DNA from 4 places in the Streptomyces sp. NPDC051738 genome. Region 4 is predicted to be linked to each of the others. Evidence: riboswitches for the same ligand, from Rfam matches in the RefSeq annotation. Region 4 holds a riboswitch; each other region holds the start of a gene.
What was found. A riboswitch is a leader RNA that binds a small molecule or an ion and turns the genes downstream of it on or off. The one in region 4 is predicted to bind cyclic di-AMP.

Region 1 (5,683 bases), on a different contig from region 4:
CGCGCCGTGCTCGGTCCAGGACTCCGCGGGGTTGGCCGACGACTCCACGGCGTACATCCAGGCGATCTTGTGGCGCAGCTGGGTCAGCGTCGAGGTCAGCGCGGGGCTGCCGGAGGCCTGGGCCAGCGTCTCGTGGAACCAGCCGCCCAGGGAGCGCAGATCCTCGCTGTTTCCCCGCCTGGCCCGCTCCTGGCCCAGCCTGACCAGGCCGCGCAGCACCTTCAGATGGGCCTCGGTGCGCCGCTGGGCGGCCCGGGCGGCGCCGAGCGGCTCCAGGAGGGTGCGCATCTCCAGCAGGTCGGCGGCCTCCCGCTCGGTCGGTTCGGCGACGCACGCGCCCGCGTGCCTCCGGGTCACCACGAAGCCCTCCGCCTCCAGGGTGCGCAGGGCCTCCCGCACGGGGACGCGGGAGACGCCGTAGCGGCGCGCGAGGAGTTCCTCGGTGAGCCGGCCGCCACGCTCGTAGACACCGGCGACGATGTCGTCCCGGATCGCCGTGCACACCGAATGCGCCGGAATACGCATGACCGACCTCCGCCTTAATCCCCGTGAAACGTCGACGAATGACGTGTGTTCAGTGACTCTATTGCAACCGGCCGGAATTTCCGACGGCGGGCCGGAATCCATGGATATTTTTTGGACAGCAGGGGTTGCGAAACGCCGAAAGCCCCGGCTCGGGGAGCCGGGGCTTCGGGGAACGGAGTGCGCGTCGGGGAGGCGTCAGAGGTTCACGCCGTGCGAGCGGAGGTAGGAGACGGGGTCGATGTCGGAGCCGTACTCCGCCGTCGTGCGGGCCTCGAAGTGCAGATGAGGTCCGGTGACGTTGCCGGTGGCGCCGGACAGGCCGATCTGCTGGCCCGGGGTGACGGTCTGGCCCACCGAGACGCCGAGGGACGACATGTGGCCGTACTGGGTGTACGTGCCGTCGTTCATCTTGATCACGACCTGGTTGCCGTACGACCCTCCCCAGCCGGCCTCCACGACGGTGCCGGAGCCGACCGCGTGGACGGACGTGCCGCTGGCGGCGTGGAAGTCGACGCCCGTGTGGCTGCCGGAGGACCAGACGGCACCGCCGGCCTTGTAGCCGGTGGAGACGTACGAGCCCGAGATCGGGGCGACGTAGGACAGCAGGCGCTTGCGCTCGGCCTCGCGGGCGGCGCGCTCCTTGGCCTCGCGCTCCTTCTCGGCCTTCTCGGCCGCCTTCTTGCGCGCGGCCTCCTGGGCGGCCTTCTTCAGGGCCGCGGCCTCCTGGGCGGCCTGCTCCTGCGCGGCGGCCTGGGCGTCGATCTGGTCGGCGATCGAGTTGTCGACGCTGATGACGGGGATGAGGCCGGTCTGCTCGGCGGCGGGCTCCGCGGCGAGCGCGGGGGCGGCCAGGGTGCCTATGACGCCGGTGGCGGTGAGAGCGGCGACTCCCGCCGCACGGGCGGTGGAGCGCTCGATCCGGCTGGGACGACGGTGCTTCCCGGTGGGACGGCTCGTCCCGGTGGCGCAGCTGAACGCCATGAAGTGGCTGGTCCTTTCCTTCCTTCTCGCCTACCGGGTTAGCTGACGGGTTCGGAGCAGGAAGGTCTCCTACGGGCCCCCTCGCTCACGCGCGGGCGTCCGATTCACCCCAGGGACTACGGGTGGGTCCCCGGCTCCCCTGGCTCGCGCCGTAGGGGGACTCGGCGATGACTGTCCGGTGCCGCGGGCGCGGCGCACTGCCTGACGGACAGCCCGGAAGACGCTAAGCGGGACGTCTTTCAATCCCCAAACGGATCGCGGCTTTTGTAGCGCATCCCACAGGCCAGACAGGCAACCTCTCCCTCAATTCGGGCATAAGGGAGCCCTGGTGACTCTCCGGTCACCAGGGCCCCTACGCGCGCGCCGTCGGCCGGCGCTGTGTCGGTCCTCTACTCGGCCGACACGACGGTGACTTCACCGATGCCGAGGGCCTCGACGGGCTCCCGGATCTCGGCCGCGTCGCCGACGAGGATCGTCACCAGACGGTCCGCCGGGAAGGCGCTCACCGCCGCGGCGGTGGCCTCGACGGTGCCGGTCGCGGCGAGCTGCTGGTACAGCGTCGCCTGGTAGTCGTCGGGCAGGTGCTGCTCGACCTGGTCGGCCAGCGTGTTCGCCACGGAGGCGGCGGTCTCGTACTTCAGCGGCGCCACCCCGACGAGGTTCTGCACGGCGAAGTCCCGCTCGGCGTCGGTGAGGCCACCGTCTGCGACGCCCCGCAGCACCGTCCAGAGGTCCTGCAGCGCGGGACCGGTGTTCGGGGTGTCGACGGAGCCGCTGATGGCCAGCATCGCCGCGCCCGTGCCGTCCGGGGCCGAGCGCATGACCTGCCCGAACGCGCGCACACCGTAGGTGTAGCCCTTCTCCTCGCGCAGGACCTTGTCCAGGCGTGAGGTGAGGGTGCCGCCGAGGCAGTACGTGCCGAGCACCTGCGCGGGCCACACGCGGTCGTGCCGGTCGGGGCCGATCCGGCCGATCAGCAGCTGCGTCTGGACGGAACCGGGGCGGTCCACGATGACGACGCGGCCGGTGTCGTCCGCCGTCACCGGCGGGACGGGCCGCGGCTCGGCCGGGGAGCCGGTCCAGGCGCCGAGGGTGTCGCCGAGCAGGGCGTCGAGGTCGACTCCGGTGAGGTCGCCGACGACCACCACGGTGGAGGTGGCGGGGCGGACGTGCCGCTCGTAGAAGGCGCGTACGCCCGCGGAGTCGATGCCCGCGACCGTGTCCTCGGTGCCCTGGCGCGGGCGGGACATGCGCGAGGTCGCCGGGAACAGCTCCTTGGAGAGCTCCTTGGCGGCGCGGCGCGAGGGGTTGGCCATCTCGTGCGGGATCTCGTCGAGCCGGTTGCGCACCAGGCGCTCGACCTCGGCATCGTCGAACGCGGGTGCCCTGAGGGCATCGGCGAGCAGGCCGAGCGCCTTGGGCAGGCGGGAGACGGGCACTTCGAGGCTGACCCGGACACCGGGGTGGTCGGCGAACGCGTCGAGGGTGGCGCCGCAGCGCTCCAGCTCGGCGGCGAACTCCTCCGCCGTGTGCTTGTCGGTGCCCTCGGAGAGGGCACGCGCCATGATCGTGGCGATGCCGTCGAGGCCCTTCGGCTCGGCGTCCAGGGGCGTGTCCAGGAGCACCTCGACGGCTACGACCTGCTGGCCGGGGCGGTGGCAGCGCAGGACCGTCAGGCCGTTGTCCAGCTTGCCGCGCTCGGGTGCCGGGAACGCCCAGGGCCGGGCCTCGCCGGCCTGGGGCTGCGGGTGGAACTCCATGCTGGCGAGCTCGGTCACTGCGCCGACTCCTCGTTCTCGTCGGTGGTCTCGGCGTCCTCGGCCTGGGTCGGCTCGTACACGAGCACCGCGCGGTTGTCGGGGCGCAGACGGGCCTTGGCGACCGCCTTGACCTCCTCGGCGGTGACGTCGAGGACACGCTGTACGGCGGTGAACGCAAGCTGCGGGTCGCCGAACAGGACGGCGTACCGGCACAGTTCGTCGGCGCGGCCCGCGACGGTGCCGAGCCGGTCCAGCCACTCGCGCTCCAGCTGGGCCTGCGCGCGCTCCATCTCCTCGGCGGTGGGGCCCTCCGCCGCGAAGCGGGCGAGCTCCTCGTCGACGGCCGCCTCGATCACGGGGACCTCGACGTCGCCGGAGGTCTTCACGTCCAGCCAGCCCAGGGAGGGCGCACCGGCCAGGCGCAGCAGACCGAACCCGGCCGCCACGGCCGTACGGTCGCGGCGTACGAGCCGGTTGTAGAGGCGCGAGGACTCGCCGCCGCCGAGGACCGTCAGCGCGAGGTCGGCCGCGTCGGCGTCGCGCGTGCCGTCCTCCGGGAGCCGGTAGGCGGCCATCATCGCGCGCGCGGGGACGTTCTCCTCGACGACCTCGCGCAGCTGCTCGCCGATGGTCTCGGGCAGCGAGCCGTCGCGCGGCTCGGGCTTGCCGTCGTGGGCCGGGATGGTGCCGAAGTACTTCTCGACCCAGGCGAGCGTCTGCTCCGGGTCGATGTCGCCGACGATCGACAGGACGGCGTTGTTGGGCGCGTAGTAGGTGCGGAAGAACGCGCGGGCGTCCTCCAGGCTGGCCGCGTCCAGGTCAGCCATCGAGCCGATCGGCGTGTGGTGGTACGGGTGTCCGTCGGGGTACGACAGCGCGGTCAGCTTCTCGAAGGCGGTGCCGTACGGGACGTTGTCGTAGCGCTGGCGGCGCTCGTTCTTGACGACGTCCCGCTGGTTCTCCAGGCCCTCCTCGTCGAGCGCCACCAGGAGGCTGCCCATGCGGTCGGCCTCCAGCCAGAGCGCGAGCTCCAGCTGGTGGGCGGGCATGGTCTCGAAGTAGTTGGTGCGCTCGAAGCTGGTCGTGCCGTTCGGTGAGCCGCCCGCGCCCTGGACGAGCTCGAAGTGGCCCGTGCCCTTCACGCTGCTCGAGCCCTGGAACATGAGGTGCTCGAAGAGGTGGGCGAGTCCGGTACGGCCCTTGACCTCGTGGCGGGAGCCGACGTCGTACCAGAGACAGACCGCGGCGACCGGCGTGAGGTGGTCCTCGGAGAGCACCACGCGCAGGCCGTTGGCCAGGCGGTGCTCCGTCGCGGTGAGGCCGCCGGATTGTGCCTCCGGTGTGGCCGTGTGACCCATGGGCAAGGTGTCCTTCCGGTCGCGTGCACTGCGTTGTGTCGAGCAGTTCGTGCTCAGTTCCTGCCACTGTATGCAGCGTCCGAAGGGTCGGCGAAGTTCCCGGTCAGAACGCCGTGCCTGTACGGGGGTGAAGATGGGCAGGGCGGCGCCGGGGAGAACGGCGCTCGATCACTCCGGCGAGTGAACGGCCGCGCGGCGCCTGCTTGCCTTCCCCGAACGGTCGCCGCCCACGTCGATCCGGGCACCCTCGGTCGCAGGTCGGTGCGTGCGTCGGTGACACTTCTCGGACGCCGGGTGGGAACCCAACATCGGGTCCTGGTCGGTGGTTGTCAGTGCCGCGGTCCACAATGGTCCGCGTCAGATCCCGTCAACGCTTCAGCAAGGAGCCGGCAGCGATGGCCCGCCGCAGCACGAAGACCCCGCCGCCCGACGACTCGTTCGAGGAGCGGATCCTCGACATCGACGTCGTCGACGAGATGCAGGGCTCCTTCCTCGAGTACGCGTACTCGGTCATCTACTCCCGAGCCCTGCCCGACGCCCGGGACGGCCTCAAGCCGGTGCACCGCCGCATCGTCTACCAGATGAACGAGATGGGGCTGCGCCCCGACCGCGGGTATGTGAAGTGCGCGCGCGTGGTCGGCGAGGTCATGGGTAAGTTGCACCCGCACGGCGACGCGTCGATCTACGACGCCCTGGTGCGCATGGCGCAGCCGTTCTCCATGCGCGTGCCGCTCGTCGACGGCCACGGCAACTTCGGCTCGCTGGGCAACGACGACCCGCCGGCCGCCATGCGGTACACCGAGTGCCGGCAGGCCCAGGCGACCAGCCTGATGACGGAGTCGATCGACGAGGACACGGTCGACTTCACCCCGAACTACGACGGCCAGGAGCGGGAGCCGGTCGCCCTGCCCGCCGCCTTCCCTAACCTCCTCGTCAACGGCGCGTCCGGCATCGCGGTGGGCATGGCCACGAACATGCCGCCGCACAACCTCGCCGAGGTCATCGCGGCGGCCCGCCATCTGATCCGCTACCCGAACGCGGATCTGGACGCCCTGATGA
Region 2 (5,683 bases), on a different contig from region 4:
CGGCGACCGCGCACAGGCCGAAGGCCAGGATCGCGTAGAGGGTGCCCTCTCCGTTGTTCAGGGGCGACAGCCAGAGGGCGGCCGACACCCCGACGGCCAGGCCTGTCCAGCGGGCATAGCGGTCGACGGGTGCGCGGGACGCGGGCGCCGACGTGGATGGGCGCGAACCGACTTCGAGCATGAGAGACACAGACCCCCGTGGAGATGGTTCGTACGCGGATTTGGCACGCACGTACGCAGACTTGTACTCACCGCTTGTATCAAGTGGTGAGTACAAGATGCGGCCTCTCCGAGGTTTGTGTCAAACGCTTGCTACAACTTGCCCGGTGACCTCACCCAGTCCCACGCGAACCCCGCCCGGCCCCGGAGCCCAGGCGGACAGTGTCACCACGTCGCCGTCCTCCAGGAACGTCCGCTTGCCGTCGGGGAGTTCAAGAGCGTCCCGGCCGTTCCAGGTCAGCTCCAGCAGTGACCCGCGTTCGGCTTCCGTCGGGCCGCTCACCGTGCCGGAGCCGTACAGGTCGCCGGTGCGCAACGAGGCGCCGTTCACGGTCATATGGGCCAGTTGCTGGGCCGCCGTCCAGTACATGGTGGAGAAAGGAGGCTCGGAGACGACGTGGCCGTTGATGGCCACCGAGATGCGCAGGTCGTAGCCGCCGGGTTCCGCTGAGGGGTCGGAATCGTCCAGGTATGGCAGCAGGGGGTCCGTCCGCTCGGGGGGTGCCACCCGGGCCTCCTCCAGCGCGTCGAGCGGGGTGATCCACGCCGACACCGAGGTGGCGAAGGACTTGCCGAGGAACGGGCCGAGGGGGACGTACTCCCAGGCCTGGATGTCGCGTGCCGACCAGTCGTTGAGCAGGCACAGGCCGAAGACGTGTTCGCGGAAGTCGCCCAGTGCCACCGGACGGCCCATCTCCGACGGGACGCCGACCACGAAGCCGACCTCGGCCTCGATGTCGAGGCGGACCGACGGGCCGAAGAGCGGCGCCGGATCGGTGGGGGCCTTGCGCTGGCCGGAGGGCCGTACGACATACGTGTCGGAGACCACGACCGTGCCCGAGCGGCCGTGGTAACCGATCGGCAGGTGCTTCCAGTTGGGGGTCAGGGAGTCCGCGGCGTCCGGGCGGAAGATCTGGCCGACGTTCCGGGCGTGGTTCTCGGAGGCGTAGAAGTCGACGTAGTCAGCGACCTCGAAGGGGAGGTGCAGGGTCACCGACGACAGCGGATGGAGGAGGTCCGCGATGGCCTCCTGGTGCGCCGGCACCGTCACCCACGCCGTCAGGGCGCGCCGCACGTCCGACCAGGTGGTGCGGCCGGCGGCGAGCAGCGGGTTCAGGGTGTCCTGCGCGAGCAGCGGGGCGTACGGCGAGCCGAGCGTGTAGGCCGCCTTGCCCGCGTCGAGGACGTGGTCGCCGAGCCGGACGCCGATCCTGCGCGCGGAGTCCGAGCCGGGGAGGGAGAAGACGCCGTACGGAAGGTTGTGCGTGCCGAAGGGGTCGCCCTCGGGGAGATCGAAGGGGGGCATGGGGTGCTGCCTCACTCTCATCCGCTCCGTATGCCATTGCCATGTGTTCGGGCCACACGTTACGTGTGAGTCGCGTGTCTTGGGCAGTGCGGAGATCGCGTCGCCGAGCCGGCGAATCACCAGGTCGCCGCAGTGCGGTCACACCTGGCTTCTCCGCTTCGTCAGTGCAGTGAGGACGGAATCACTCACCCAGGAGGCGAGAACCATGCAGGCACGGATGACCAACCCCGCGTACGTCCTGTCCGGCGGGATGAAGGGGATCGGTACTCTCTTCCAGGCGATCGGGGAGGGTGGCCTGTCGCAGGAGCTGGCCGAGATCGTCGGGCTGCGCGCCAGCCAGATCAACGGGTGCGGCGCCTGTGTGCACGGTCACACGACCAATCTGCGCAAGGCGGGGGTGAGCGACGATCGGATCGACTCGGTCTCCGCCTGGCGCGAGGCGCCCTGGTTCACCGACGCCGAGCGGGCCGCGCTGCAGCTGACCGAGGCGATGACGAGGCTCGCGGACCGTTCGCACGAGTCGGTGCCGGACGCGTTGTGGGACGAAGTGGCCGACCACTTCGACGAGAAGGAACTGTCGGCGCTGATCCTCACCGTCGCCGTCACCAACATGTTCAACCGAATCAACACCACCATCAAGGAGCCCGCAGGCACCACGTGGGGGTGAAATCGCCACAAGCGGAGGGAAGTTGCCACCCGGAAGCGGAACGGGGGAAAGGACCGGAGACAGAAGCGGAACCAGAGCCGCAACCGGAACAGGTGTCAACACATGTGAACACAGCAGCCGTCCGGTTCGCGTCGAGTCGACGGGGCCTCCTGTCCGTATTCTCTGATCATGGCCGCACCTATCGCATATTCACTCATCGCCACTGACCTGGACGGGACGCTGCTCCGAGGCGACGACACGCTCTCGGACCGGTCCATCGACGCGCTCGCGCTGGTGGCGGCGGCCGGTGCACAGCACCTCGTCGTGACAGGGCGGCCGGCGCCCAGAGTGCGGCCGCTCCTCGACGCCCTGGGCAGCACGGGGCTCGCGGTGTGCGGACAGGGCGCGCAGTTGTACGACGCCGGCGCGGACCGTCTGCTGTGGTCCGTCACCCTGGACCGGGAGTTGGCGGAGACCGCGCTCGGCAAGATCGAGGCCGAGGTGGGGCAGGTGTACGCCGCCGTCGACCAGGACGGCGTCGACGGCCTCACGCTCATCGAGCCCGGGTATCTGATGCCCCACCCCACCCTGCCCGCCGTACGCGTCCAGCATCGCGACGACCTGTGGTGCGAGCCGATCAGCAAGGTGCTGCTGCGCCATCCCAGCCTCTCGGACGACGAGTTGGCGGCGACGGCGCGCTCGGTGGTCGGCTCCCTCGCTACGGTCACCATGTCGGGGCCCGGGACCGTCGAACTCCAGCCATGCGGCATCACCAAGGCGACCGGTCTCGCGCTCGCGGCCGAGCATCTCGGCCTCGGCGCGCACGAGACCATCGCCTTCGGGGACATGCCCAACGACATCCCCATGTTCGACTGGGCCGCGCGCGGGGTCGCCATGGCCAACGCGCACCCCGAACTCAAGGCGGTCGCCGACGAGATCACCCTGTCGAACGAGGACGACGGCATCGCCGTCGTCCTCGAGCGACTGTTCGTGGGCAGCCTGGCCGATTTCGCCCAGTAAGCCCAGGTCTTTGCCTAGTAGGGCCCGTTCACGTTGTCGATCGAGCCGTATCGCGCGGCCGCGTAGTTGCACGCGGCCACGATGTTCGCGACCGGGTCGAAGGGGTCGTACACCGTCCCCGGCACGTGATACGAGGCGAAGGTCGGGTCGATGACCTGCAGGAGGCCCTTGGACGGGGTGCCCTTGGCGGCGTTGGAGTCCCAGTTGTTGATGGCGGACGGGTTGCCGGAGGACTCACGCATGATGTTGCGGTGAATGCCCTCGTACGATCCCGGAATTCCGTTTTGCGCCATGATGTCCAGCGCGTTGCGGATCCAGCCGTCGAGGTTGTTCGGGAAGGTCTTCACGGAGGCCTGGGTCGCCTGGGCGACGGAGGACTTCTTGGCGGGGGCGGACGCCTTGTCGGCCGTGTTGCTCGCCGTGCTCGCCTTCTTCGTCGCGCGGACCTTCAGGTCGAGGCCCGGGTGGATCAGCCGGGGGTTGTCGCCGATGGCCTTGCGGTTGTCCTTGTAGAGCTGCTTCCAGCCGCCCTGGGCGTCGTACCGGTCCGCGATTCCGTAGAGCGAATCGCCCTTTTTCGTGGTGTACGTGACGGATCCGACCTTGGCCGGGGCGGTGGCCTGGGCGGTGGCCTGGGCCGGCTCTGCGGCGCTCGCGGTGGTCGCGCTCAGGAGCGGGAGGGCGAGGGCGGCGGTGCCGGTGCCGGCGGCGATGACGTGGCGGGTGAGCGGGCTGGTACGGGGGCGGCGGTGCTTGCCTCGGGGCATGGCGCTGTTCCTCTCCGGCGCCTGCGAGGTGAGCTGTCGGGTTCGGGCGGGGAGGTGCCCGGTCGCACCGCCGGGTGGCAGCGTGACTTAACCCCGAGCCGCGCCGGTGCGCCATCAAGGCGGCCGGTTCGGCGACTTACCTGGGTCCCCCGCTCCTGCCGTGCGTGAGTGAGTGAGTCGGTGGGTGAATCGGGCGGCGGCAGGATTCGGCGTCCGCCCGACGAGCGGGAACGTATGCGAGAGCACATGCCCGGAACAAGTGCCGTGGCCCCTGTCGTGCCGGTTGACCATGGTCTGGTGCGTATGGGGCACTTGATCCTTTGCGGTTGCCAAGCCTCAACTTGCGCTTGGCGCAAGGAGGGACGCGGTCTGCCGGGCAGGGTGGGCGACTACCCGTGCGTGACCCAACTCACTGGCATCCACAAGAGCGGCAAATCGGGCAATGAATCCAACTCGCCTTTAACCGGCTGTCCGTGGAGTCCGTTTCTCCCATGTCCGGTGGAAAAGTACCTCTTGGCCCTCCAGGCAGATCACCTCGTTGGAGGTGACGAAGTGCTCCTTGCCGCAGCTGATCTCCGAGCGCGTGTGCACCGTGGCGTCCCACGCCAGCTCCGGGCGGTGCAGGCGGATTGACCACTCCGAGCGGGTGCGGGCCGACAGGGGGTCCGCCTCGTTGATCGTGTACGTCTCCAGGGCGTCCTCGGTGAACTCCAGACCGTCGGGGTACACGCGCGTGCCGCCGTAGCGAGGGTCGACCTCCAGGCGCCACTCGCCCTTGGCCACGTCCCGTACGACGAGTCGCTCGGGGCGCGGTTCGTCCAGCGTGATGGGGGTGTTCACGCCGAGCGGCTCCGCCTGCTCCGGTTCCTCGAAGGTGATCTCCGTTTCCTCGCAGCCGATCGCTGTCCCGTCCAACGCACGTGCGCGTACCGGAAGTTCCAGGGAGCTCCCCGCCGGTTCGAGGGTGAAGCCCGCCGACGAGTCGGGCTGGGGCCAGATCCACGGCCAGTACGCGGAGGAGACCGCGAGACGGATGCGGTGACCGGGCGGGAAGACGTGGCCGATGCCGTTCAGCTCGAAGGTCACGTCCTCGGTGGCCCCCGGCTCCCACGGCACCGCACGATCCCGGCCATGGCGGGCCGACAGGTTCAGCACGCCCCGCGTGACCAGGGTCGAGGAGCCGTCGGGCGCCACGTCGCACAGCCGGGCCACGACCTGCCCGCGCGGCACCTCCGACGTCAGCCGCAGCCGCACCTTCGGCCGCCCCAACACCCAGGTCTCCTCGCCCACTTCGAACTCGAAGCACGCCGATCGCCCGTCCTCCTCCCGCTGGTCGGGCGGCAGGTCGGCATCGTTGCCGAAGGGAAAGAAACGGCCGGCGTCGAGGCCCGTATGCATGGGGGAGCGGACCAGGACGGGGGCGCCCTGGAAGGCGTACGTCAGCCCGCTCACGTGAGGAGAGGGCCAGGCCGGCTCGCCGACCCAGCGGCCGGGCAGCTCGGCGTACACCGTGGCAGGGCGGTGAGAGTCGCTGACGTACGCGCGCAGCAGGGGCTCGGACATGACGCCGGTGTCCTCGCCCTTCAGCCAGTGGTCCCACCAGCGCAACGTCTCCTGGAGGAAGCCGATCGCCGGGCCCGGCGGCAGGCCGCGGTCGGGGTACTGGTGCGACCAGGGGCCGATCAGGCCGCGGACACGGTCGGTGGGCAGGTGCTCCACGAGGCG
Region 3 (5,683 bases), on a different contig from region 4:
CGTCCTGTGCTGCTATCTGGGCCTGTCCGCCTTCATCGTGACGCTGGGCATGCTGACCGCCGTGCGGGGACTGGCGCAGCAGCTCTTCCCGCTGCCGCTGAGCGGCTTCGGATCCGGGTTCGCCTGGCTGGGCGGCTCGCGGATCGCCGGCGTCGACGCGCCGGTCCTCATCGCGGTGCTCGTGCTGGTGGCGGGCGCGCTGTTCCTGGCGCTCACCCCGGCCGGGCGGCACGTCTTCGCCATCGGCGTCAACCGGGAGGCCGCCCATCTCTCCGGCATCGACGTCCGCCGTACGCCGTTCACCCTGTTCGTCGTCACGGGTGTGGCCGCCGCCCTCGCCGGGGCCATCAAGGCATCCGTGCTGGACAGCGTCGTCGCCGGGACCTCGGGCGCCGGGTTCGAGCTGACCGTGCTGACCGCCGTCCTGCTCGGCGGGGTCGCTCTGACGGGCGGCTCGGGCTCCGTCTTCGGAGTGCTGCTCGGCGTACTCTTCCTCGGCTGTCTGCAGAACGGCCTCACGCTGCTGAACGTGCCCACGTTCTGGCAGCAGATGGCGCAGGGAACGGCCCTGGTGGCGGGCGCGGCGCTCGCCTACTTCGGTCCGCGGCAGACGCGATGACCACCAACGACTCCCCCCCCCACCTCGCAGAAAGGCCTCGCGTGAGCGACAGCACCCCCACCCTCGTCCTGACCGGCGGTCAGGTCCTCACCGTCGACGCCGGTTTCACGGTCGCCGAGGGCGTGGCCGTGCGCGGGCGCGACATCGTCGCCGTCGGCAGCGACGCCGAGATGCGTGCGCTGGCCGGTCCCGGCACGCGGGTCGTCGAGCTCGACGGCCGGACCGTGCTGCCCGGCATCAACGACTCGCATCTGCACGGGGCCGCGTACGGCCTGGCCAAGCCGCCCTTCGCCCTGGACGTCGGGAATCCGGCGGTGGGGACGATCGCCGACATCGCCGCGGTCGTGGAGCGGGCCGTGCGGGAATCCCGCCCCGGTGAGTGGATCGTCGGGCTGGGCTGGGACGCCGGGTATCTCGCGGAGTGTCTGGCGGATCCGCAGCGCTTCCCGCACCGGCGGGACCTGGACGCCGTGGCGCCCGAGAACCCGGTCTGTCTGACCGACTTCTCCCAGCACATGGTGTGGGTCAACAGCGCGGCCCTGCGCGTCTGCGGGGTCGACGCGAACAGCACGCCACCGCCCGGCGGTGTCATCGACGTCGACCCCGACGGGGAGCCCACGGGCATCCTGCGGGAGGCGGCCGGGAAGCTCGTCCAGGCAGCGCTCCCCTCCCCCACCGTCGGCCGGCGCCGCCAGGCCATCGAGGCGGTGGTGCGGGAGCTGCACACGCGCGGCATCACCAGCTACACCGAGCCGGGCCTCGGCCCCGGCGGCGCGGAGACCCTGTTCGGCGGTCTGAGCACCGACAACTGGACCGCGTACGCCGAACTCGCCGAGGACGGTCAACTCGACGCCCGGGTCAGTGTGTTGCTGCTGCCCGCGCCCATGGGCGGCTCGGCGGACGACGTACGCAAGGGGCTGGCCGAGCTGCGGCGGCCGGAGTCCGCGGACCCCCGTCTGTTGCGGGCGATCGGCGTGAAGATCTTCGGCGACGGGGTTCCGCCGAACCGCACGGCCTGGATGAACGAGCCGTACGCGGATGGCGGCCACGGCGCGTTGTGCGTGCACGGCACCACCCCGGCACTGCAGGTCGCCGAACTGCGCGAGATGATCCGGCTGGCGCACGAGGCCGGCTTCCAGCTGGGCGTGCACGTCACCGGGGACCGGGCCATCGACACGGTCGTGGACGCCTTCCTCGCCGCGAACGCCGCCTCGCCCCGCCCGGACGCCCGGCACTACGTCATCCACGGCGACTTCATCGGCGCCGACAGCCTCGCCAAGCTGGCCGCGCACGGCTACGGCGTCAACATGAACCCGGCCATCAAGTGGACCATCTCCGACCTGATGGACGAGGTCATCGGCACCGAACGCTCCGCCTACCAGTGGCCGGTGCGCTCCACCGTCGAGGCCGGGGTCGCGGTCTGCGCCAGCTCCGACGCGCCGATCACCGCGCCCGACTGGCGGCAGGGCGTGGCCGCGATGATGCTGCGGGAGTCGAAGGCGAGCGGGCGGCAGAGCGGCCCGGAGCAGTGCGTGGAGCTGGCCGAGGCGCTGCGGGCGTACACGATCAACCCGGCCCGGCAGGACTTCGCCGAGGAGTGGAAGGGGTCCGTGGAGGTCGGCAAGGTCGCCGACCTCTGTGTCCTGGACCGTCCGCTGCTGGATCTGGATCCGCACGCGATCACGGACGCGGAGGTGGTCATGACGGTGTTCGACGGACGGGTCGTGTACGAGAGTTGAGGGCTCCGCCTGCTGGCCTGCTCCACCTTCGGCCTGTCCACCTTCGGCCTGTCCCACCTTCTGCTCCACCTTTTCGAAAGCATGGCCGTGCATTGGTGACGCCGCTACCGTGATCGACCGATCTTCCGCGCGGAAGAAGGAGTGACGGTGGGCGCAGTCGGGTCGAGGGTCGTACTGGTCACCGGTGGCAGCGGGTTCGTCGGCAGCCATCTGGTCAAGCGGCTGCTGGAGCGGGGGTACGAGGTCCACAGCACCGTGCGGAGCACCGCGGACACGGCGAAGATGCGCCCGCTGCGGGAGCTGCAGGAGACGCACCCCGGTCAACTGTCCCTGTTCGAGGCGGACTTGCTGAAGGAGGGCGCCTTCGACGAGGCGATGAGCGGTTGCCGGGTGGTGTTCCATGTGGCGTCGCCGTTCCGTATGCCGGAGAAGATCAAGGACGGTCGCCGGGACATGGTCGACCCGGCGCTGCTCGGCACGCGCAACGTGCTGGCGGCCATCGAGCGGACGCCCACGGTCGAGAAACTCGTCCTCACCTCGACCGTGGGCGCGATCTTCGGTGACTACGCCGACGTCCTGGCGATGGACGACGCCGTGCTGTCGGAGCGGTACTTCAACACCACCAGCACGGTGGAGAACAACCCCTACCACTACGCCAAGACGGTCGCGGAGCGCGCGGCCTGGGACGCGGAGGCCGCCCAGGGCCGCTGGCGGATGGTGGCGGTCAACCCCGGCCTGATCCTGGGCCCTTCCCTCACGCCCGCCTCGGAGTCCGGCAGCCTCTTCCTGCTGGAGGAGCTGTTCAAGGGCTACTTCTTCTACGGCGCCCCGGACTTCAGCTTCACCACGGTGGACGTGCGCGACGTGGCCCACGCCCACATCGCGGCGGCGGAGAACCCGGACGCGAAGGGCCGTTACATCCTCGCCGCCCCGACCATGACGTCGTTCCACGAGATGGCCCGCATCCTCCGCAGCCGCCACCCCCGCGACCTCCGCCTCCCGCGCACCGCGCTCCCGCACTGGCCCGTACGCGTCCTGGGCCCGGCCTTCGGGCTGACGCAGGACTACATCCGGAAGCACCTCGGCATCCGCTTCCGGGTGGACAACAGCCGGAGCGTGAACGAACTCGGCCTCACCTACCGCCCGATCGAGCAGACGGTCCTCGATCACTACGCGGCGTGGCGGAGTCAACGCGCCGCGAAGTGAATCCGGCCGTCCGGCCGCCCCGAGCGTCGAAGGTCACAAAAACGTATCGGACATTTCACACGTCAACCTTCACGCGAGTCACACAAGTTGGCTAGGTTACGCCTAGGCCGCACGACGACCTCCGGCGAACCCCGTCGGGACGTGCGGCCTCCGCCGAGTCCGGTGCGTCCGCTGGGACCACTGGAGCCGGGGACCCAACCGAACTTGGGGTGAATCGGCCCAACCGCCCTTCGGGGCAAGGGCCGTAGGGCACACCTTCCGGAACCGATCGCCCGAACCCGTCAGCTAACCCGGTAGGCGGAGCACGGAAGGAGTACGTCGCCCATGGCGCCGGAACGCACCGCGCGTCCGGGGGCTCTGAGCCTCCCAGGCATGCGCAATTCCGCACTCGCGTCGGCGGCTCTCACCTCTGTGGCACTGCTCGCCCAGACGGCCAACGCCGCCCCCTCCGCGGGGGACGAGACACCGAGCCGCGAGGAGGTCAGCCGGAGGGTCAGCTCCCTCTACGACCAGGCCGAGTCCGACACGGGTACCTTCAACGCCACGCGCGCGGCGTCGACGGGACCGCGCAAGCGCGCCGACCGGCCGACGGATGCCGGACGCGGGCCCGTCGCCGCCCGAAGCACCCGCGGCGAGGAGAGCGGGCGCAGCGACCCCGCGCTCGACAGCGTCACCCGGCAGTGGTTCGACGCCGCCCGCTCCAAGGCGGGTCCGATCGTCCCGGCGGTGCTGCCGAGGGACAGAATGCCGGACGGTCCCACCGGGGTACGGCCCGCGCGCCCGGCGGAGCGTGCGCTGGAGGGCCTCACCGACCGGGGGCGGGAGCCGTCCGGCCGCGCCGCCCTGGAGTTGCCCGCCGCACCGGTCGCCGAGCTGCCGGCGGCTCCGGCCACCGCAGCGGCTGCCGTGGCGGAGCTGACCGCCGGCCCGATCGCCGCCCTGCCGGCCGCTCCCGAGGCTGCTCCGCCGGAGACCGGCTGGACCACCCAGGGCGCGCTGGGTAATCAGAGCATGCAGAGCAGTCAGATCACCGGGACCGCCCTCGCCCTGCCGGCCCCGACTGCCGAACCGCCGCGCTCCTCCCTGCGGACCACCAAGGAGCAGAACCAGCGCAAGCTCGACCGCGCCCGCGGGCTGCTGTCCGCGTACACCACGCAGCAGAGCACGGCACTCACGGCGATCGAGAGCCCCCTGGGCCAGCCCTCGCCGGAGACGCAGTGGCAAGCGCTGCAGGACCTCGGAGCCTCCGACCTGACCCCGGTCCCGGCGGGCGCAACGGCCTGGCCCGGCACGGCAGTTCCGCCCGCCGGCACCCTCGCGACCACCGCCACCGCACCCCAGGACACCCCGGCCGTGCGCGCCCTGGACTTCGCCCTCGCCCAGATCGGCAAGCCCTGCGTCTGGGGCACGACGGGCCCAGGCGCCTACGACAGCGGGGGCCTCACCCAGGCCGCCTGGAAGGCCGCCGGCATCACGCTCCCCCGCACCCCGCAGGAGCAGGCGACCGCCGGCCGCGGCATCGCCCTCACCTACGTCGAGCCCGGCGACCTGGTCCTCTTCCACGCCGGCCACGTCGGCATCTACTCCGGTAACGGCATGATGATCCACGCCCCCGGCCCGGGACGGGTCATACGCGAGGAGTCGATCCACTACGCCGGGGAGTCGGCGATCCACAGCGTGATACGGCCCGCCTGAGCTTTCGCCCGGCCCACCAGCCACCCCGCGTCACCCCGCCCACCAGCCGCCCCGCCCCGCCTGCGCAGGGCGGGGTGGTCTCCTTCCGCCCCTTGGTCGATACGTCCTGACAAACCCATTGACATCACCTGCGGGCAGCCGCATAGTACCTGCCACTAGAGCGCGCTAGTGGAGCGCTCCAGCCCGATCAGCACAGCGAGGTGCATGGGACATGCGCAGACACAACAGAGCCGCCGCTCTGACCGCCACCGCCCTGGCCGGCGTCCTGTTCGCAGCAGGCTGCTCCAGCGGCTCCGGCGGCAAGGAGTCCGAGGAGGGCGCCGCCGACGCCTCGGCGGGCAAGGCCACCACGCCCCGGATGACCGTGGCCATGATCACCCACGCCGCCCCCGGCGACACCTTCTGGGACCTGATCCGCAAGGGC
Region 4 (5,683 bases):
ATCTGCGACCTGCTCGGCGTCCCCCGCGAGGACCAGGACGACTTCCGGGACTGGGCGGGCATGATGATCCGCCACCAGGGCGGCCCCAGAGGGGGTGTCGCGCGGTCGGTGAAGAAGATGCGCGGCTATCTCGCCGACCTCATCCACCGCAAGCGCGAGGCACTCCCCGACACCCCCACCCCCGGCGAGGACCTCATCTCCGGCCTCATCCGCGCCTCCGACCACGGTGAGCACCTCACCGAGAACGAGGCCGCCGCGATGGCCTTCATCCTGCTGTTCGCCGGCTTCGAGACGACGGTCAACCTCATCGGCAACGGCACCTACGCCCTGCTCACCCACCCCGAGCAGCGCGCCCGCCTCCAGACCTCCCTCGCCGCCCACGACACGGCCCTCCTCGAAACCGGTGTGGAGGAACTCCTCCGCTACGACGGCCCCGTGGAACTCGCCACCTGGCGCTTCGCCACCGAACCGCTCAGCATTGGTGGGCAGCTCATCGCCCCCGGCGACCCGGTCCTCGTCGTCCTGGCCGCCGCCGACCGGGACCCGGAGCGGTTCGCCGACCCTGACGTCCTCGACCTGGGCCGCCGCGACAACCAGCACCTCGGCTACGGCCACGGCATCCACTACTGCCTCGGCGCCCCGCTCGCCCGTCTGGAGGGCCAGACCGCCCTGGCCACCCTCCTCACCCGCCTCCCGGATCTGCAACTCGCCGTGGACCCGGCCGAGTTGCGCTGGCGCGGCGGTCTCATCATGCGCGGACTGCGTACGCTTCCGGTGGAGTTCACCCCTGTTAGGTGAGTTCGTCCACCACCGCAAACGTGACACGCACTCAAGTCTGTGATCTTCACGTGATCTACGCGGCATTAACTTGTGACAAGTGATCGTCTGCCTATACGTTCACGGATCAACGACGGCGCCCAGGTTTCGCGCGCCGCGGTCACCGTTGTCTCGCGAAAGGTCCCCGCATGCTCTCCGGGAACGGTCGCCACCGACGCCCCCGTCAGGCTCCGGCTCTTCTCGTCGCGGCCGGAGTGACCGGCTCCGCCGTCGTCATCCCGCTCCTCGCCGCCACGGGCGCGAGCGCCGCCGAGGGCAACGTCTGGGACAAGGTGGCCGAATGCGAGAGCGGCGGCTCCTGGAGCGCCGCCGACGACGGCGACGGGCGCTACGGCGGACTGCAGTTGACCCAGGAGGACTGGGACGAGTACGGCGGCCTCGACTACGCGTCGAGCCCCAACCTGGCGAGCCGCTCCCAGCAGATCGCCGTGGCCCAGAAGATCCTCGCGGACCAGGGTGTCGGCGCCTGGCGCACCTGCGGACTGCTCAGTGGGCTCACGAAGGAGTCCGGCTCGGCCGACGTCGACACCGGTGTCGACGAGGACTCGCCGTCCGCGGTATCGGGATCCTCCGGATTGCTTGATTCATCCGGTTCGTCCAATTCGTCGGGCTCGTCGCAGTCCAATGGGTCGTCCGGCGACTCCTCCAATGCTTCGAATTCCCCCGGCTCGTCGAGCGGCTCCGCCGATGATTCGTCCGAATCCTCCCGGGATTCTTCATCTTCGCCCTCTTCTTCCACTAAGGGCGACAGTTCCGCCGAGTCCGATACGTCATCCGACGCAGAGGCCTCGCAGTCGCCCGACGGCTCCCCTGCGGGCACACCCGAAAGCGACAATCAGGACAACTCGGAGTCGGCGGCGGGCTCCTGGGGCCTCGTCGACACCGGCGCTGTCGACACCGCCGACGCCGCGACCGGGTCGGGGCGCCATCGCGGTGCCACTGCCGACGAGAGCGAGGCCGCCGAGGGCACCGCCAAGTCGTCCGGCCGCCACGCCTCGTACACCGTCCGCGCAGGCGACACTCTCGCCTCCATCGCCGACTCCCTTGACCTCGACGGCGGGTGGCGTGCGCTGTATCAGGCGAACCAGCAGGACATCGGTGCTGACGCGAATCACATCTTCCCCGGTCAGACCCTGGAAGTACCTGCCGAATAGGGTGAAAAGCAGCGGGAGTTCGCGCCCCGCTTCGCACCTGAATGTCCGTTTTGATAGCAGTGAGAGATAGATCTCAGAAGCCCTGATCGTCTTTGTCATTCCGCGAATTGCGCGTCTACGGTCGTGATCGCTCGTCACCACGAGCCCCGGCTGCCGCAACGCCGAATCCTGCCAGCGGCCGTACGGGAACAGTCGTCGCGTCAAGCGCCGTAGGCAGGAGCGGGGGACCCAAGGTTTGTGCCGGGTCCGGCAGTTGAGGCCCTTCGGGGCCGCACGGCCGGAGTCGGCTTGGGGTGAAGTCGCGTGCCAGCACCAGCGGTACGCGGCCGGGCAACTCAACCGGCCCGAACCCGACAGCTCACCTCGCAGGCGTCGGTGAGGGGATCCTTCCATGCTGTTTTCCAGCAAGGGCAAGCACCGTCGTCCGTCCAAGGCCGCTCGTGCCATCGCCGTCGTCGGCGTCACCGGTGCCGCCGCCGTCGCCGCTCCGCTGATGGCGGCCGGCAGTGCCTCCGCCGCCACCGCCTCCGAGTGGGACGCCGTCGCCCAGTGCGAGGCCGGCGGCAACTGGTCGATCAACACCGGCAACGGCTACTACGGCGGTCTGCAGTTCTCCGCCTCCACCTGGGCCGCGTACGGCGGCACCGCGTACGCCTCCACCGCCGACCAGGCCACCAAGGCCCAGCAGATCGAGATAGCCGAGAAGGTCCTCGCGGGCCAGGGCAAGGGTGCCTGGCCGAACTGCGGCACCGGCCTGTCGAGCGCCGCGTACAACGGCTCGTCGAGCGGCTCCTCGCAGAGCAGCGAGACCACCACGCGCTCCACCGAGCAGCAGTCGGCCTCCCGCTCCGCCGAGCGTCCGGCCGCCGAGAAGAAGTCGACCAAGACCGTCACCACCCCGACCGGCGAGAAGGTCAAGAAGGGTGACGGCGAGTACAAGGTCGTCAAGGGTGACACCCTCAGCACGATCGCGGCTGAGCACGACGTCAAGGGCGGCTGGGAGAAGCTGTTCAAGCTGAACAAGGACATCGTCGAGGACGCCGACCTGATCTACCCGGGCCAGCAGCTGCACCTGAAGTAACAGCGGGTCGGTAGCTGAACCACAGGGCCCTCACATCCGTGGACCTCATAGTGAAGACCTCGTGAGGGTCACCCCCGTCCCCCACGGGTTCCCCGCTCCGGTGCGTGTTCCCCCGTACGCACCGGGGCGGGGTTTTTTGTGCGCCCGGGTCGAGTGCCCCGACTCGGCACCCCGGACTCGGCGCCCCGGACTCGGCACCCCGGGTTTTTGTTCCGTTCGGAAACAATTTGCCATCGGTTCTGTTCACGGAGCGGTCGACCGCTGGCCGATCGCCCGGAGCCGGTTAGGCTCATCTCGCAGCACCCTCCGGGGTCTGCGTACCCACGTCACATCCCAAGAAGGAGATGCTCGTGCCGTCCATCGACGTCGTCGTAGCCCGGGAAATCCTGGACTCCCGAGGCAACCCCACGGTCGAGGTCGAGGTCGGCCTCGACGACGGCAGCACGGGTCGTGCCGCCGTTCCGTCCGGCGCCTCGACGGGCGCCTTCGAGGCCATCGAGCTCCGCGACGGTGACCCCAACCGCTACCTGGGCAAGGGTGTCGAGAAGGCCGTCCTCGCCGTCATCGAGCAGATCGGCCCGGAGCTCGTCGGCTACGACGCCACCGAGCAGCGCCTGATCGACCAGGCGATGTTCGACCTGGACGCCACCGACAACAAGGGCTCGCTCGGCGCCAACGCCATCCTCGGCGTCTCCCTGGCCGTCGCCCACGCCGCCTCCGAGGCGTCCGACCTCCCCCTCTTCCGCTACCTGGGCGGCCCGAACGCGCACCTGCTGCCGGTGCCGATGATGAACATCCTGAACGGCGGCTCGCACGCCGACTCCAACGTGGACATCCAGGAGTTCATGATCGCCCCGATCGGCGCGGAGTCCTTCTCCGAGGCGCTGCGCTGGGGCGCCGAGGTCTACCACACCCTCAAGAAGGTGCTGAAGACCAAGGGCCTGTCCACCGGCCTCGGCGACGAGGGCGGCTTCGCCCCGAACCTGGAGTCCAACCGCGCCGCGCTCGACCTCATCATCGAGGCCATCAAGCAGGCCGGTTACGTCCCCGGCGAGCAGATCGCGCTCGCGCTCGACGTCGCCGCGTCCGAGTTCTACAAGGACGGCTCGTACGAGTTCGAGGGCAAGTCCCGCTCGGCCGCCGAGATGACCGAGTACTACGAGGAGCTCGTGGCGGCCTACCCGCTCGTCTCCATCGAGGACCCGCTGTTCGAGGACGACTGGGCCGGCTGGAAGGTCATCACCGACAAGCTGGGCGACAAGGTCCAGATCGTCGGCGACGACCTGTTCGTCACCAACCCGGAGCGCCTGGCCCGCGGCATCGAGGAGGGCTCCGCCAACGCCCTGCTCGTCAAGGTCAACCAGATCGGTTCGCTGACCGAGACCCTGGACGCCGTCGAGATGGCCCAGCGCAACGGCTTCAAGTGCATGATGTCCCACCGCTCCGGCGAGACCGAGGACGTCACCATCGCCGACCTCGCCGTCGCGGTGAACTGCGGCCAGATCAAGACCGGCGCCCCGGCCCGCTCGGACCGCGTCGCCAAGTACAACCAGCTCCTGCGCATCGAGGAGATCCTCGACGACGCGGCGGTGTACGCCGGCCGCTCGGCCTTCCCGCGCTTCAAGGGCTGACCCGCTGACCCGCTGACCCCACCTGGGTAAGGCTTAGCCAGTCATACGTACGTCCCCGTACTCGGTCCCGTACCGTGTGCGGGGACGTACGCGTGTGAAACGGGAGGCGGGGAACATGGCCGTGAAGGACCGGGACCGGTTCTCCACCGCGACCAGGATCCGGTTGCTCGGCGAGCAGACGGCGGCCCGCGTCTACCGCTCCCAGACCAAGCGGCAGGCCCGGCGTTCCCGGCTCACCGGACGCGCCGCACTGCTCGCGCTGGTCCTCTGCTCCATGATCGTGGCGCTGGCCTACCCGATAAGGCAGTACGTCTCGCAGCGCGCCGAGATCGCCGACACGCAGCGGCAGAAGGAAGAGGCCGCCCGGCGGGTCGAGGAGCTGCGCGACACCAAGGCACGCTGGCAGGACGACGCGTACGCCGAGCAGCAGATCCGGCAACGGCTGCACTACGTGATGCCCGGGGAGACCGGCTACATCGTGATCGATCCTGACGCGGCCAAGCAGTCACGGGCCGACGTGGCCGCGGCCGACCGCCCCTGGTACGCGAACATCTGGGACGGCATCGACAAGGCCGACGCGGATGCCTCCGGCCACTGAACGGCCACCCGCCCTGGTCGGTGAGCGGCCACTCGCCGTGAACCTGGCCACTCGACCTGGTCGGTGGATCCGGCCACTGGACCCTGGTCGGCGAGTCCGGCCAACGAGTCGGCTGGTGAATGCGGCCGGGGAACTGGTCGGTGAACCCGACCGATGACCCCAGCCGGTGGATCCGGCCACTGGACCTCGGTGGGCGAGTCCGGCCAACGAGTCGGCTGGTGAATGCGGCTGGCGAACTGGTCGGTGAACCTGACCAACGACCCCGGCCACTCCACCCCTGCCAACCCGCCCCCCCCGCCAACCCACCCCCGCCAATCAACCCGGCCCGTGAACACCGATAGAAAGACAGGCATGGAAACGCCCCCGCCGCCCACCCCGCGTA

Region 1: it holds a riboswitch for cyclic di-AMP, as region 4 does, so the genes downstream of both, ACIA8X_RS33995 (M23 family metallopeptidase) here and ACIA8X_RS28625 (transglycosylase family protein) in region 4, are expected to answer to the same signal.
Region 2: it holds a riboswitch for cyclic di-AMP, as region 4 does, so the genes downstream of both, ACIA8X_RS35930 (transglycosylase SLT domain-containing protein) here and ACIA8X_RS28625 (transglycosylase family protein) in region 4, are expected to answer to the same signal.
Region 3: it holds a riboswitch for cyclic di-AMP, as region 4 does, so the genes downstream of both, ACIA8X_RS14440 (C40 family peptidase) here and ACIA8X_RS28625 (transglycosylase family protein) in region 4, are expected to answer to the same signal.

Annotation. Positions count from the first base shown of each region.
Region 1 is NZ_JBITCM010000017.1:161,465-167,147, forward strand. It holds gene ACIA8X_RS33990 (GntR family transcriptional regulator) at 1-525, opposite strand, end outside; gene ACIA8X_RS33995 (M23 family metallopeptidase) at 721-1,506, opposite strand; cyclic di-AMP (ydaO/yuaA leader) riboswitch at 1,520-1,683, opposite strand; gene ACIA8X_RS34000 (M16 family metallopeptidase) at 1,896-3,284, opposite strand; gene ACIA8X_RS34005 (M16 family metallopeptidase) at 3,281-4,624, opposite strand; gene ACIA8X_RS34010 (DNA topoisomerase (ATP-hydrolyzing) subunit A) at 5,020-5,683, shown strand, end outside.
Region 2 is NZ_JBITCM010000020.1:42,628-48,310, reverse strand. It holds gene ACIA8X_RS35950 (hypothetical protein) at 1-181, opposite strand, end outside; gene fahA (fumarylacetoacetase) at 302-1,525, opposite strand; gene ACIA8X_RS35940 (carboxymuconolactone decarboxylase family protein) at 1,731-2,192, shown strand; gene ACIA8X_RS35935 (HAD family hydrolase) at 2,361-3,191, shown strand; gene ACIA8X_RS35930 (transglycosylase SLT domain-containing protein) at 3,206-3,958, opposite strand; cyclic di-AMP (ydaO/yuaA leader) riboswitch at 3,964-4,151, opposite strand; gene ACIA8X_RS35925 (CocE/NonD family hydrolase) at 4,418-5,683, opposite strand, start outside.
Region 3 is NZ_JBITCM010000005.1:268,818-274,500, reverse strand. It holds gene ACIA8X_RS14455 (ABC transporter permease) at 1-619, shown strand, start outside; gene ACIA8X_RS14450 (amidohydrolase) at 661-2,358, shown strand; gene ACIA8X_RS14445 (NAD-dependent epimerase/dehydratase family protein) at 2,506-3,564, shown strand; cyclic di-AMP (ydaO/yuaA leader) riboswitch at 3,706-3,880, shown strand; gene ACIA8X_RS14440 (C40 family peptidase) at 3,937-5,259, shown strand; gene ACIA8X_RS14435 (sugar ABC transporter substrate-binding protein) at 5,471-5,683, shown strand, end outside.
Region 4 is NZ_JBITCM010000013.1:106,077-111,759, reverse strand. It holds gene ACIA8X_RS28635 (cytochrome P450) at 1-798, shown strand, start outside; gene ACIA8X_RS28630 (transglycosylase family protein) at 966-1,991, shown strand; cyclic di-AMP (ydaO/yuaA leader) riboswitch at 2,187-2,378, shown strand; gene ACIA8X_RS28625 (transglycosylase family protein) at 2,383-3,072, shown strand; gene eno (phosphopyruvate hydratase) at 3,417-4,703, shown strand; gene ACIA8X_RS28615 (septum formation initiator family protein) at 4,819-5,301, shown strand; gene ACIA8X_RS28610 (DUF501 domain-containing protein) at 5,653-5,683, shown strand, end outside.